Regions from separate parts of the Streptomyces sp. NPDC058231 genome, predicted to be linked through region 3. Evidence: predicted binding sites of a transcription regulator. Region 3 holds the regulator's gene; each other region holds the start of a gene.
What was found. Region 3 encodes HspR, which represses chaperone genes until heat shock. Its sites were predicted from a motif close to TTGAGNNNNNNNNNCTCAA; they were not measured.

Region 1: clpB (ATP-dependent chaperone ClpB) is a predicted target of HspR. The motif match lies at 1,667-1,685, and genes of this name have one in related genera.
Region 2: lon (endopeptidase La) is a predicted target of HspR. The motif match lies at 3,079-3,097, and genes of this name have one in related genera.

Annotation. Positions count from the first base shown of each region.
Region 1 covers NZ_JBHVWN010000048.1:55,604-60,609, reverse strand. Annotated here, with positions in the region: gene ACFVXE_RS27105 (helix-turn-helix transcriptional regulator) at 1-334, opposite strand, end outside; gene ACFVXE_RS27100 (hypothetical protein) at 438-653, shown strand; gene ACFVXE_RS27095 ((2Fe-2S)-binding protein) at 650-970, shown strand; gene ACFVXE_RS27090 (pyridoxamine 5'-phosphate oxidase family protein) at 1,098-1,520, opposite strand; gene clpB (ATP-dependent chaperone ClpB) at 1,752-4,349, shown strand; gene ACFVXE_RS27080 (YbjN domain-containing protein) at 4,977-5,006, shown strand, end outside.
Region 2 covers NZ_JBHVWN010000036.1:45,004-50,009, forward strand. Annotated here, with positions in the region: gene ACFVXE_RS23050 (polysaccharide deacetylase family protein) at 1-522, shown strand, start outside; gene lon (endopeptidase La) at 636-3,056, opposite strand; gene ACFVXE_RS23060 (nucleotidyltransferase) at 3,218-4,039, shown strand; gene ACFVXE_RS23065 (spermidine synthase) at 4,388-5,006, shown strand, end outside.
Region 3 covers NZ_JBHVWN010000088.1:369-5,374, forward strand. Annotated here, with positions in the region: gene ACFVXE_RS34660 (LuxR C-terminal-related transcriptional regulator) at 1-863, shown strand, start outside; gene ACFVXE_RS34665 (heat shock protein transcriptional repressor HspR) at 926-1,372, opposite strand; gene dnaJ (molecular chaperone DnaJ) at 1,374-2,564, opposite strand; gene grpE (nucleotide exchange factor GrpE) at 2,658-3,305, opposite strand; gene dnaK (molecular chaperone DnaK) at 3,302-5,006, opposite strand, start outside.

The DNA.
Region 1 (5,006 bases), on a different contig from region 3:
CGCTTATAGCCATGAACGGTTCGAAGGCGTCGGTCAGTTCCACGGACGTTCGCCTGCGGTCCTGGATCTCGCGTTCCAGCGGATAGAGCCGCTGGGCGAGGGCGGCGGAAGGTGGAACCGGGCGGAGCCACGAGGCGTCATCGGGATCCGGCAGCAGTAGCCGGAGGTCGATGAGGCAGGGCGCGGGCTCCACCTCGGTGCGAGACATGCGCCCGACGCTCAGCGCGCTGGCGTACAGTCGCGCCCCCTCGGTGCACAGGTCCGTGACCGGGTGAGTATGTGTCTGTTTCGTGTTACTTGTATGCAAATCTCCACCCCCCAGGGTCCTGAACATGCAGGAACATGATGCATCGCTCCTGTGGCATTGACGTGCCTGAATGAGCCATCGTCTTGTCGGGCGGGGGAGAGGAAACCATCAAGTGAGGACGAAGCCGACTATGTACAAGCGAATGCTTCGCTCAGTGCTTGTCACTGTTTTTGCCGTTGCGGCACTGCTGCTCGCGGCGAATATCTCTCCCGGGGATGTCGGCTGGGACAGCGTGCAGGCCGGCTCCGACACCAGCGGCCCGGGTTCCGATGTCGGCTGGGACACCGGAGGCCAGGGTTCGGATGTCGGCTGGGACAGCGTTCCGGTGAATCTGGCGGACGCATGACCATCCCGCCGGACGACCGGGTTTTCCGGCGGGAGATGGCCTCGGCCTACCGCTCGGGGTGGCACTTCATCGATCTGCTCACGGCACTTCCCCGCCATGGCGATTCGTTGATGGTCACCCTGCTGGGAGAGCCGATCGTCGTCGTCCTGGAGGACGACGAGGAGGTCCGCGCCTACCGGTGCCTGCGGCGCCCGCGTGGCGCACCGCAGCCCGTCCGGTGCGCCATTCGGTACGGAATGATCTTCGTGAACCTCGATCGGCGTGACCACGAGCTGATCGCCCCCCAAACCATCTCCGCCACCCCCCGCAGTGCCTGAGCGATCCCCCGTCGTTCCATGTCGCTCAGACACTCCCCCACACAGCGGCGCCATCGTGACCTGAACACGATGGCGCCGCTGTGCTGTCCGGGTGCGGACGGCGCGGAGCGGCCGGGGCCGGCCGGGCTCAGGCCGTGCGGACCGGTGCGCCCCGGCCCAGCGCCCGTTCGAGGGCGATCTCGATGACGACCCGGTCCGGGTTGGGCGCAGGAGTGCGCCCGTAGCGTTCCGCGTAACGGCTCACCGCGTCGTCGACCACGTCCTGCTCCGTGCGGACGGTGGCGCGGCCCTCCAGCGTCGCCCAGCGGCCCCGGTCCACCTGGCAGACCGCCACCCGTGCCCCGTCCGGGCCTGCGGCCAGGACGTTGGCGACCTTCCTGCTGCCCTTGTTGGTGATGATGCGGGCGAGCCCGGCTCCGGGGTCGTACGTCACTCCGACCGGCACCACGTGCGGGCTGCCGTCGGGACGGGGGGTGGTCAGGGTGCACACGTGGTACTCGCGCCAGAAGGCGAGGTACTCGGGGCTGGGGTTGCGTACGTCTACGGCCATGGGGAAAGGGTAGGCATCCGCCGCCGCGGGGCCTGGTCCGGTGCGGTGGCGCAGCGGCGGTCCGGGGGGTTCACTCGGGCGGGAGCCCTGTCTCCGGGCCCGGGCTTCCGGCCGCGGGCTCCGGGGTGGGACCGTGCGCCCGCACCTTGAGTGAAATAGACTCAACTTTGTGTACGTTGACGCAGTCAGCGCAGTGGACGGACCAGTCACCGCAAGGAGGAGAGAGCGCACGTGGACGCCGAGCTGACCAACAAGAGCCGGGACGCCATCAACGCGGCCACCAGCAGGGCCGTGAAGGACGGACACCCCGACCTGACCCCTGGGCATCTGCTGCTGGCCCTGCTCGAGGGCGAGGACAACGAGAACATCACCGACCTGTTGGCCGCTGTCGGCGCGGACCAGGCCGCCGTACGCGGTGAGACCGAGCGGCTGCTCGCGTCGCTGCCCAGCGTCACCGGCTCGACCGTCGCGCCGCCGCAGCCCAACCGTGAGCTGCTCGCCGTGATCGCCGACGCCGCGCAGCGGGCGAAGGAGCTCGGCGACGACTATCTGTCCACCGAGCACCTGCTCATCGGCATCGCGGCCGAGGGCGGCCGTGCCGGTGAGATCCTCACCCGGCAGGGCGCCGGTGCGAAGAAGCTGCTGGACGCATTCGAGAAGAGCAGGGGAGGACGCCGGGTGACCACACCCGACCCGGAGGGTCAGTACAAAGCCCTGGAGAAGTACGGCACCGACTTCACGGCGGCCGCGCGCGAGGGCAGGCTCGACCCGGTCATCGGTCGCGACCAGGAGATCCGGCGCGTCGTACAGGTCCTGTCGCGGCGCACGAAGAACAACCCCGTGCTCATCGGCGAGCCCGGCGTCGGCAAGACCGCCGTCGTCGAAGGACTCGCCCAGCGCATCGTCAAGGGCGATGTGCCGGAGAGCCTGCGGAACAAGCGGCTCGTCTCGCTCGACCTGGGAGCCATGGTCGCGGGCGCCAAGTACCGCGGCGAGTTCGAGGAGCGGCTGAAGACCGTCCTCTCCGAGATCAAGCAGAGCGACGGCCAGATCATCACGTTCATCGACGAGCTCCACACCGTCGTCGGCGCGGGCGCCGGCGGGGACTCCGCCATGGACGCGGGCAACATGCTCAAGCCCATGCTGGCCCGCGGTGAGCTGCGGATGGTCGGTGCGACCACGCTCGACGAGTACCGCGAGCGGATCGAGAAGGACCCCGCGCTGGAGCGCCGGTTCCAGCAGGTGCTGGTCGCCGAGCCGTCCGTGGAGGACACCATCGCGATCCTGCGCGGTCTCAAGGGCCGTTACGAGGCGCACCACAAGGTGCAGATCGCCGACTCCGCCCTGGTCGCCGCCGCCACCCTGTCCGACCGCTACATCACCTCCCGCTTCCTCCCCGACAAGGCCATCGACCTGGTCGACGAGGCGGCGTCCCGGCTGCGGATGGAGATCGACTCCTCGCCCGTCGAGATCGACGAGCTGCAACGCGCCGTCGACCGGCTGCACATGGAGGAGCTGGCGCTGAAGAACGAGACCGACCCCGGGTCCGTGCAGCGCCTGGAGAAGCTCCGCCGCGACCTCGCCGACAAGGAGGAGGAGCTGCGTGGCCTCACCGCCCGCTGGGAGAAGGAGAAGCAGGGCCTCAACCGCGTCGGTGAGCTGAAGGAACGCCTCGACGAACTGCGCGGACAGGCCGAACGCGCCCAGCGTGACGGTGACTTCGACACGGCTTCCAAGCTGCTGTACGGGGAGATCCCGGGCCTGGAGCGGGAGCTGGCGGAGGCCGACGAGGCCGAGCAGGAGGCCGCCAAGGACACCATGGTCAAGGACGAGGTGGGTCCGGACGACATCGCCGATGTCGTCGGTGCCTGGACCGGCATCCCGGCCGGGCGGCTGCTGGAGGGCGAGACCCAGAAGCTTCTGCGGATGGAGGAGGAGCTGGGCAGGCGGCTGATCGGCCAGACCGAGGCCGTGCAGGCGGTGTCGGACGCGGTGCGCCGCACCAGGGCCGGCATCGCCGACCCGGACCGGCCCACCGGCTCGTTCCTCTTCCTCGGCCCGACCGGTGTCGGCAAGACCGAGCTGGCGAAGGCACTCGCCGACTTCCTGTTCGACGACGAGCGGGCCATGGTCCGTATCGACATGAGCGAGTACGGGGAGAAGCACAGCGTCGCCCGGCTGGTCGGCGCGCCGCCCGGTTACGTCGGTTACGAGGAGGGCGGTCAGCTCACGGAGGCGGTCCGCCGCCGCCCGTACAGCGTCGTCCTGCTCGACGAGGTGGAGAAGGCCCATCCCGAGGTCTTCGACATCCTGCTCCAGGTCCTCGACGACGGCCGGCTCACCGACGGACAGGGACGGACGGTGGACTTCCGCAACACCATCCTGGTCCTGACGTCGAACCTCGGGAGCCAGTACCTGGTCGATCCGCTGGCCAAGCCGGAGGAGAAGAAGGAGCGGGTGCTGGAGGTCGTACGTGCCTCCTTCAAGCCCGAGTTCCTCAACCGCCTCGACGACGTGGTGGTCTTCTCCGCACTCTCCGGCGACGAACTCGCGCACATCGCGGGGCTCCAGATCGAGCGGCTCGCCAAGCGGATGGCCGACCGGCGTCTCACCCTCGACGTCACCCCGGCCGCGCTGGCCTGGCTGGCGAAGGAGGGCAACGACCCGGCGTACGGGGCGCGGCCGCTGCGCCGGCTGATCCAGACGGCGATCGGCGACCGGCTCGCGAAGGAGATCCTCGCGGGCGAGGTCACGGACGGGGACACCGTGCGGGTGGACACGTTCGGGGACGGCGAGGAGGGCGGTCTGATCGTGGGCGCCGCGCGGTGACGGCCCGCACGGCCCTCGGACGTCGAAGGGGCTGAAGTGTACGAGGGCGGTGTCGCCGTCCTCGTGCACGACGGTCGGATCGGCCGCGACCGCACGGCCCGGAGAGGGGTCGGCGAGCTCGATGTGCGCGCAGGCGCCGGCCCGATCACCGCAGAGCTCCGGATCCTTGTCGAGAACGGTGCCCGGGCAGGCCGATTCCAGCCAGGCGTCAAGGTCCTTCCGTGCGATCCGGAAGCGCACGTCGTACGCCGTGTCCGGCCGGACACGGCACCGTGCACGACCGGTCGCGGGCTCCGGCCGGCAGGGGGCGCCCGCGAACGCCATCGCCTCGTCGCAGGAGGCCTTCGACGCCGTGTGGAAGGGATCGGAGCTCGTCGCGGAGTCGATGACGCGCCACCCGATCCACCCGACGGTGAGCGCGGGCAGCGTCAGAAAACGCCGGCAGCATGCGGAAATTGCTCCGGCGACGCGTGCCGTCCATGGCATTCCCTTCCTCCCGCCCCCGCCGGAGGCTCTCCGTGACGGGCCGGATCGTGTCAGCCGGTAGCTGATTGGACCAGTCGGGGGTTGCCATCCACCGCCTGCCATGGGAGAGGATGGCGCCAACCGTACGAAGGGAAATACACGGTGAGCATCGACCCGTCCTCGATTCCGAAT
Region 2 (5,006 bases), on a different contig from region 3:
AAGAAGGTGCACGCCACCTTCTTCCTGCTGGGCAGGAACCATGTGCTCAAGCACCCCGACACCGTGCGCCGCATCGCGGCGGAGGGCCACGAGCTCGGCAACCACACCTGGTCGCACGAGATCCTGACGGACCGGGAACCGTCCGAGATACGCGCCGAACTGCAGAAGACGCAGGACGCGATAGCGAGGATCACCGGGAAGAGACCGCGGCTGATGCGGCCGCCGCAGGGCCGTACCGACGACACCGTCTCCGGGATCAGCAAGGATCTGGGGCTCTCGCAGATCCTGTGGAGCGCCACCGCCAAGGACTACTCGACGACCGACTCCGCGCTGATCGAGAAGCGGATACTCGACCAGGCGAGCAGGGACGGCATCATCCTGCTGCACGACATCTACAAGGGGACGGTGCCCGCGGTGCCGGGCATCATCGACGCACTGAAGGCACGCGGCTACACCCTCGTGACGGTTCCCCAGCTGATGGCGCCCGCCGAGCCGGTGCCGGGGACCGTCTACCGGCCCTGAACCGGGCCGCCCGAGCGGGACCGGAACGCGGAACGGCCCGCACCGCCCCGGAGGGTGGTGCGGGCCGCCCGACCGGCCACGCACGTCATGCCACGCCCGTCACGCCGTGGCGCTCACGCCGCGGCCGGGATCCTCTCCCGCACTCCGGCCGAGGCCGGGGCGAGGGCGATCTCCAGCACCTGCCGCACATCCGTCACCGGGTGGACCTCCAGCGTGTCCAGGACCTCGGCCGGGACGTCGTCCAGGTCGGCCTCGTTCCGCTTGGGGATCACCACGGTGGTGATCCCGGCGCGGTGGGCGGCGAGCAGCTTCTGCTTCAGGCCGCCGATCGGCAGCACCCGTCCGGTCAGCGACACCTCGCCGGTCATCGCCACGTCCGTACGGACCAGCCGCCCGGAGAGCAGCGAGGCCAGCGCCGTCGTCATCGTGATGCCCGCGCTCGGTCCGTCCTTGGGGACCGCACCCGCCGGGAAGTGGATGTGCGCTCCCCGGTCCTTGAGGTCGGCGACAGGCAGTTCCAGTTCGGCTCCGTGCGAGCGCAGGAAGCTCAGCGCGATCTGCGCGGACTCCTTCATGACGTCGCCCAGCTGACCGGTGAGGGTCAGCCCGGAGGCGCCGGTCTCCGGATCGGCCAGCGACGCCTCCACGAAGAGCACGTCACCACCGGCGCCGGTCACCGCGAGACCGGTGGCCACGCCGGGCACCGCGGTACGGCGCTCGGCCGGGTCCTGGGCGGACTCGGGAACGTGGTGCGGCCGTCCGATCAGGCCCCGCAGATCCTCGTCGGTGACGGTGAACGGAAGTACGCGGTCGCCCAGTTCGTGCTGGGCCGCGACCTTGCGGAGCAGCCGGGCGACGGCCCGTTCGAGGTTGCGTACGCCCGCCTCACGGGTGTACTCGCCGGCCAGCTTGCGCAGGGCCGTCTCGTCGAGTGTCACCTCGTCCCGCTCCAGACCGGCCCGCTCCAGCTGGCGCGGGAGCAGGTGGTCACGGGCGATGACGACCTTCTCGTCCTCCGTGTAACCGTCGAGCCGGACCAGCTCCATCCGGTCGAGCAGCGCTTCCGGGATGGCTTCCAGCACGTTGGCGGTGGCCAGGAAGACGACATCGCTGAGGTCGAGCTCGACCTCCAGGTAGTGATCACGGAAGGTGTGGTTCTGTGCCGGGTCCAGGACCTCGAGGAGCGCCGCGGCCGGGTCGCCGCGGAAGTCGGAACCCACCTTGTCGATCTCGTCGAGCAGGACGACCGGGTTCATGGAGCCGGCCTCCTTGATGGCCCGGACGATGCGTCCGGGGAGCGCACCGACGTACGTACGCCGGTGGCCGCGGATCTCCGCCTCGTCCCGCACACCGCCGAGCGCGACCCGGACGAACGTGCGGCCCATGGCGTGCGCGACGCTCTCGCCGAGGGACGTCTTGCCGACACCGGGAGGCCCGACGAGGGCCAGCACCGCGCCTCCGCGACGCCCGCCCACGACCCCGAGGCCGCGTTCGGCACGGCGCTTGCGCACCGCGAGGTATTCGGTGATCCGCTCCTTCACGTCCTCCAGGCCCGCGTGCTCGGCGTCGAGGACCTCCTTGGCGGCGCGGATGTCGTAGGCGTCCTCGGTCCGTTCGGTCCACGGCAGTTCGAGGACGGTGTCCAGCCAGGTCCGGATCCAGGAGCCCTCGGGGCTCTGGTCGGAGGAGCGCTCCAGCTTGTCGACCTCCTTGAGCGCGGCCTCGCGGACGTGCTCGGGAAGGTCGGCGGCCTCGACGCGCGCCCGGTAGTCGTCGGACTCGCCCTCGGGGTCACCGTTGAGTTCGGACAGTTCCTTGCGCACGGCTTCGAGCTGCCGTCGCAGCAGGAACTCGCGCTGCTGCTTGTCGACGCCCTCCTGGACGTCCTTGGCGATGGATTCGGCGACGTCCTGCTCGGCGAGGTGTTCACCGAGCCACTGGATGGCGAGCTTCAGCCGGGCGACGGCGTCGGCGGTCTCCAGGAGCTGCACCTTCTGGGCGGTGGTGAGGAAGGGTGAGTAGCCGGAGTTGTCGGCGAGCGCGGAGATGTCGTCGATCTGCTGGACCCGGTCCACGACCTGCCAGGCGCCACGCTTCTTCAGCCAGCTGGTGGCCAGGGCCTTGTACTCCTTGACCAGCTCGGCCGCGGCGCCGGGAAGCGGCTCGGGCACGGAGACGTCCACGCGGGTCCCCTCCACCCACAGCGCGGCCCCTGGTCCGGTGGTCCCGGCGCCGATCCTCACCCGGCCGCGGCCGCGGATGAGCGCGCCCGGGTCGCCGTCGGAGAGCCGGCCGACCTGCTCGACGGTACCGAGCACACCGGTCCCGGTGTACGTCCCGTCGATCCGCGGCACCAGCAGCACCTCGGGCTTGCCACCACCCGGACGGGCGGCGGCCTGGGCGGCCTCCACGGCGGCCCGGACATCGGTGTCGGACAAGTCCAGAGGAACCACCATTCCGGGCAGCACGACCTCGTCGTCGAGCGGCAGCACAGGCAAGGTGAGCGGAGTGACCGCATTGGACTCAGTAGCCATGATCTCCCCTTCGGCAGTCAAGTTGAGCTATGCCGACTCAATGCTTCTCGCCCGCTCGGTGTTCCCGAAGCCGTGTTCGCTCTCAGCGATCTCTGTGCGCCCCGTCCCCCACCTGCGAAATCCGCTCGCCGTTCGCCCGTGTCACCGGGCAGAGTGCCCGTATGGGCGACACACGCGCGGACGACAGGGGCCTGGCCGAGGACGGCACGATCCGCCGGGAGGGCTCGCTGAGCCGGGTACCCGCGGCGTTCGCCCCGCTGGTCGAGGAGGCGCACTCCCTGATCACCGACGCGTTCGGCGCCGCCCGGCTGCACAGCGCCTACCTCTACGGCAGCATTCCGCGTGGCACGGCCATTCCCGGCGTCAGCGACCTGGACCTGCTGCTCGCCCTGCGCACCGAGCCCACCGAGGGCGACCGGGCCGCCGCCCGCGCCGTCGAAGCCGCCCTCGACGCCTCGTCCGGGCTGATCGACGGCGCCGGCATCCTCCTCTTCGGCACGGACACGCTGCTCAGCGATCTCGAACGCCACGACCTGGGCTTCTTCCTCGCCTGTCTCTGCACGCCGCTGCTGGGCACCGACCTGGCCGCCCGGCTGCCCCGCTACCGCCCCACTGCGCTGCTGGCCCGTGAGACCAACGGTGATCTGGGTCTGGCACTCCCCCGCTGGCATTGGCTCGCCGCCGAAGCCCGCACGGAAACGGAACGCAGGAAACTCAGCCGCGGCGCCGCCCGCCGCATCGTCCGCTCGGGCTTCACCCTGGTCATGCCCCGCTGGGGCGGGTGGACCAGCGATCTGGAGGAGTCCGCCGCGGTCTTCGGCCGGTACTACCCGGAGCGAGCCGGGCAGATGCGCACCGCCGCGGCCACCGCCCGCACCCCCTCGGCGGACCCGGCCGTGCTCACCATGCTCGTCGACGACCTGGCCCCGTGGCTGGCGGCCGAGTACGTCGCGGTGCACGGCGAGAAGACGCCTCGTCCCTGAACCGGTCCGGGGCCCGCGCCCACCGGGGGGCGGCAGACCGGGGAACCCCATCCCGCCGGCATCTTCGGCAGTAGCTGCGGGGGCCCCTCACTCCGTACCCGCTCCACCCCGTCCCGTCCGCCCCGTCTATCGCGTCCGCCGCACCCGAACCGGTGCGCCGGTGGCCGCCGGGGCGGCGCGCACGGGCAGGGGGCGCCTCTCGCGGTACGGCGGCGCACCGCCGGAGCCCGCGCGACCGGGCGCATCGCCTCCCCGCGCCCCGCGGGGATCCGATAAATGGCTGGTCCCGGCCGCGGCGCCCGGCGAGGATGACGAGGTCCCACCCGCACTGTGCCGGAGACCGAACACATGCCCACCGCCGACCGCCGCACCGCCCACAGCCCCGTCACGCTCGACCGCCGCGAGGGCCCGTACGGGGAAGTCGTCCTGCGGGAGCGGGGTGACGACTTCGAGATCATCGCCAACGGCTGTTTCCTGATGGACACCGCCGACGGACGCTCCGAGCGGCTGCTGATCGACGCGGCGCTGGCGGCGCTGGGCGACGACCTGCCGGACCCGGCGGTGCTCATCGGCGGCCTCGGGGTCGGCTTCTCGCTCGCGCACGCCGCCGCCGAACCGCGCTGGGGGCGGATCGCGGTCGTCGAGCGGGAACCGGCGATCATCGACTGGCATCAGGAGGGGCCGCTGGCCCGGATCTCCGGCGCGGCGCTCGCCGACCCGAGGACCGCGATCCTGGCGACGGACCTCGTCGCGTATCTGCGTTCGACTACGGACCGTTACGACGCGCTCTGCCTGGACATCGACAACGGACCGGACTGGACCGTCACCGAGGACAACGGGAGCCTGTACTCCGCCGCCGGTCTCGCCGACTGCCGGGAACGGCTCAATCCGGGCGGGGTGCTGGCGGTCTGGTCCGCGCAGCCCTCCACCACGTTCGAGCAGGCCCTGCGGAATGCCGGTTTCCATG
Region 3 (5,006 bases):
TCGACATGGCACTGGTCCACCCTGACCCCCGGGACGGCACGTGGATGCGCCCTGTGCCACCGTCCGCGGCCCTGGCACACCTGCTGCAGCCCGTCACCCGCGAGATCCACGAACGGATACGGCTCACCGCGAACCTTGCGGATTCGCTGGCCCCCCTGGCAGCGGTCGCCAGCGAGGACCCCCATCACGCCATCACTGTGCTCGAGGGAACACCGCTGATCCATGCGGCTCTGCACGATGCCTCCTACGCCGCCGAGGAAGAGGTCCTCACGGTGCAACCCGGCGGTGTCCGGCGGCCGTACCAAATAGAGGCGGGTCTGGCCAACGGACTCGCCGCCGTTGCGCGAGGCGCGCATCTCCGGCACATCTACCAGCACCCCGCTCGCTACAGCCCGGGGCTCACGCACTATCTGGATCAGCTTCCACCTGATTGTGTGCAGGTGCGAACCATTGAACAGACCGTCGAACGGCTCCTCATATTCGACCGCACGGTGGCTTTCATCCCCGCCACTCCCGAGCGTGACGCAGCCCTGGAGATCCGCCACCCCGCCCTGATCCGCTTCCTGATCCAGATCTACGAGGTCCTGTGGGCGCAGGCCACCCCGCTGACCCAGCAACTGCCCACATCGGCCCCCGGCACCCCCGCCACCCCCGTACAACTCAGCATCGCCCGCCTCCTCGTCGAGGGTCACGTCGACGACACCGTCGCCCGCAAACTCGGCATCAGTGTCCGCACCTGCCGGTCCCATATCGCCAAGCTCATGCAGACACTCAACGCCTCCAGCCGGACCCACCTGGGCGCGCTCATCATCCAGTCGGGCCTCGTCGAGCCGGACGGCCCCGTGCCCCGCAGCAACGGCTGAGGCCCATCACCCGTTTCCGGGTGACAGGCCTCGGTCGTCCACGCACAGGGCGCCCGACGCGCCTATTCCTTCGGCCTCTTCGGCCGCCAGACCACCAACGCGCTGGTCTGCTGCACATCCTGATACGGCACCAGATCACGCCGGTACGAGGCATGGACCTGCGCCTCGCGCTGCTGCATCGCTGCCGCCGCGCCGTCCACCGCCGCGGAGAGTTCGGCGATCCGCTGCTGGAGCGCGGCCACCTGATTCTCCAGTTCGATGATGCGCTTGATGCCGGCCAGGTTGATGCCCTCGTCCTGTGACAGCTGCTGCACGGTGCGCAGCAGCTCGATGTCACGGGCCGAGTAGCGCCTGCCACGGCCGGCCGTGCGGTCCGGGGAGACCAGGCCGAGCCGGTCGTACTGGCGCAGTGTCTGCGGATGCAGGCCCGAGAGCTGGGCCGCGATCGAGATCACGTACACCGGCGATTCTTCGGTCAGTTCGTACGGATTGCGTCGTCGGCCGTCCACCTCAAGCTCCCTTCGCTGCCTGGAACAGCTCCGCCCGCGGGTCCTCCCCCGCGGTCGCCTTCCGGTAGGCCTCCAGTGCGTCCTGGGCGTCGGCGGTGAGGTCCTTGGGGACCGCCACCTCGACGGTGACCAGGAGATCGCCCCGGGTGCCGTCCTTGCGCACGGCGCCCTTGCCGCGGGCGCGCATCGTACGCCCGTTGGGGGTGCCGGCCGGAAGTTTCAGGGTGACCGGCGGTCCGCCGAGCGTGGGGACCTTCACCTCGCCGCCGAGTGCCGCCTCCGTGAAGGTGACGGGCACGGTGACGGTGAGGTTGTCGCCCTTGCGGCCGAAGACCGGGTGCGCGTCGACATGGACGACGACGTACAGGTCGCCGGCCGGTCCGCCGCGCTCGCCCGGGGCGCCCTTGCCGCGCAGTCGGATCCGCTGGTTGTCGGAGACCCCTGCCGGGATCCTGACCTGCATGGTGCGTGAGGAACGCGCCCGCCCGCTGCCCTTGCAGACGTCACAGGGGTCCTGGGCGATGAGGCCCCGGCCCTTGCACTCCACGCAGGGATCGGTGAGCGAGAAGCCGCCGCCGCTGCCGCGCGACACCTGTCCGGTGCCGACACAGGTCGGGCAGACCCTCGGGGTGCCGTTCTTGTCGCCGGTGCCCGAACACGCCTTGCAGGGCGCCTGGCTGGACATCCGCAGCGGGACCGTGGCCCCGTCGACCGCCTCGGTGAAGCTGAGCGTCACCTCGGACTCGATGTCCTGGCCGCGGCGCGGCTGCACACGGGTGCCCGCACCGCCGCCGCGGTTGAACAGGCCGCCGAAGACGTCTCCCAGACCGCCACCGCCGCCGCCGAAGCCGCCGGGACCGCCGGGGCCGCCGCCCTGGGCGCCTCCGAAGAGGTCGCCCAGGTCGAAGTTGAAGTTGCCCCCGGCCCCGCCGGGACCGGCCCGGAAGCCGCCGTTGCCGAAGAGCGCGCGTGCCTCGTCGTACTCCTTGCGCTTCTTGGCGTCGCCGAGGATGTCGTTGGCCTCGGAGATCTCCTTGAAGCGCTCCTCCGCCTTGTTGTCGCCCTTGTTCGCGTCCGGGTGGTACTCGCGGGCGAGCTTCCGGTACGACTTCTTGATCTCGGCTTCGGTGGCGTCCTTGGGGACGCCGAGGACCTTGTAGTAGTCCTTCTCGACGAAGTCCTTCGTGCTCATCGACGTCCCTCCTTCCGGACGATCGGCCGGGCGGCCGGCCGGATGGCCGGTCGCCGGGCCGGGCGGTGGGCCCCGCGGTGGTCGGACGAGATGTCAGACCTCCTCGGTGCCACCGCTCTCCTCGTCGTCTGTCCTGTCTTCCTTCGCCGCCGCGGGAGCCGCGCCCGGCTGGGGCTCGGCGACCGCCACCCGCGCGGGGCGGATGGTGCGCTCGCCGATGCGATACCCCGGCTGCAGGATCGCCACGCAGGTCGTCTCGGTGACGTCCGGCGCGTACGAGTGCATCAGGGCCTCGTGGATCGTCGGGTCGAAGGGCTCGCCCTCCTTGCCGAACTGCTGGAGGCCGAGCTTGGCGACGGTCGTCTCCAACGACTCGGCGACCGACTTGAACCCGCCCACGAGCTCGCCGTGCTCCCTGGCGCGGCCGACGTCGTCGAGCACGGGCAGGAGCTCGGACAGGAGACCCGCGACAGCGATCTCCTTGACCGTGACCCGGTCCCGCTCGACGCGGCGGCGGTAGTTCTGGTACTCGGCCTGGAGGCGCTGGAGGTCGCCGGTGCGCTCGGCGAGCGCACTGCGTGCCTGGTCCAGCTGTGCCGTCAGACCGGCGGTCTGGTTCACGTCCCCGGCCGGGGCCGCCCCCTCCTCGGAGGAGGGGGCGGCCTTCGGTGCGGCGTCGTCAGGGGTGGCGCCTGAGGGAACGTCGGGCTTCTCCTCGAAGCCCGGAGTCTCCTCGGTCACACCGCACCGCCCTTGGTGTCCTTCTCGTCGTCCACGATCTCGGCGTCGACGACGTCGTCGTCGGCACGGGCCTGCTCGGCACCGGGCTGACCGTCGGCCTGCGGGCCGCCCTCGGCCTGGGCGTTGGCGTACATCGCCTGGCCCAGCTTCTGGGAGACGGCCGCGACCTTCTCGGTGGCGGTACGGATCTCGGCGGTGTCCTCGCCCTTGAGCTTCTCCTTCAGCTCGGTGAGCGCGGCCTCCACCTCCGTCTTCACGTCACCGGGGACCTTGTCCTCGTTGTCCTTGAGGAACTTCTCCGTCTGGTAGACGAGCTGCTCGCCCTGGTTGCGGGACTCGGCGGCCTCACGGCGGCGGTGGTCCTCCTCCGCGTACTGCTCGGCCTCCTCACGCATCCGGTTGACCTCGTCCTTCGGCAGCGAGGAGCCGCCGGTGACGGTCATCTTCTGCTCCTTGCCGGTGCCGAGGTCCTTGGCGGCGACGTGCATGATGCCGTTGGCGTCGATGTCGAACGCGACCTCGATCTGCGGGACACCGCGCGGGGCCGGCGGCAGACCGGTCAGCTCGAACATACCGAGCTTCTTGTTGTACGCCGCGATCTCGCGCTCGCCCTGGTAGACCTGGATCTGCACGGACGGCTGGTTGTCCTCGGCCGTCGTGAAGATCTCGGACCGCTTGGTCGGGATCGTCGTGTTGCGCTCGATGAGCTTCGTCATGATGCCGCCCTTGGTCTCGATACCGAGGGACAGCGGGGTGACGTCGAGGAGCAGGACGTCCTTGACCTCGCCCTTGAGGACACCGGCCTGGAGCGAGGCGCCGATGGCGACGACCTCGTCCGGGTTCACACCCTTGTTGGCCTCCTGGCCACCGGTCAGCTCCTTGACGAGCTCGGCGACGGCCGGCATACGGGTCGAGCCACCGACGAGAACGACGTGGTCGATCTCGGAGAGCTGGATGCCCGCGTCCTTGATGACGTTGTGGAACGGGTTCTTGCAGCGCTCCAGGAGGTCCGCGGTGAGCTGCTGGAACTGGGCGCGCGTGAGCTTCTCGTCCAGGTGCAGCGGGCCCTCGGCGGACGCCGTGATGTACGGCAGGTTGATCGAGGTCTCCGTCGAGGAGGACAGCTCGATCTTCGCCTTCTCCGCGGCTTCGCGCAGACGCTGGAGAGCCATCTTGTCCTTGGACAGGTCCACGCCGTGACCGTTGGCGAACTGCTTCACCAGGTAGTCGACGACACGCTGGTCCCAGTCGTCACCACCGAGGTGGTTGTCACCGTTGGTGGCCTTCACCTCGACGACGCCGTCACCGATCTCCAGGAGCGACACGTCGAAGGTGCCGCCACCGAGGTCGAAGACGAGGATCGTCTGGTCGTCCTTGTCGAGCCCGTACGCCAGCGCGGCGGCCGTCGGCTCGTTGACGATGCGCAGGACGTTCAGGCCCGCGATCTCACCGGCCTCCTTCGTCGCCTGACGCTCGGAGTCGTTGAAGTACGCCGGGACGGTGATCACCGCGTCGGTGACCTTCTCGCCCAGGTACGCCTCGGCGTCGCGCTTCAGCTTCTGCAGGATGAAGGCGCTCATCTGCTGCGGGTTGAAGCTCTTGCCGTCGAGGTCGATCTTCCAGTCGGTGCCCATGTGGCGCTTGACCGACCGGATGGTCCTGTCGACGTTGGTCACCGCCTGGCGCTTGGCGACCTCGCCC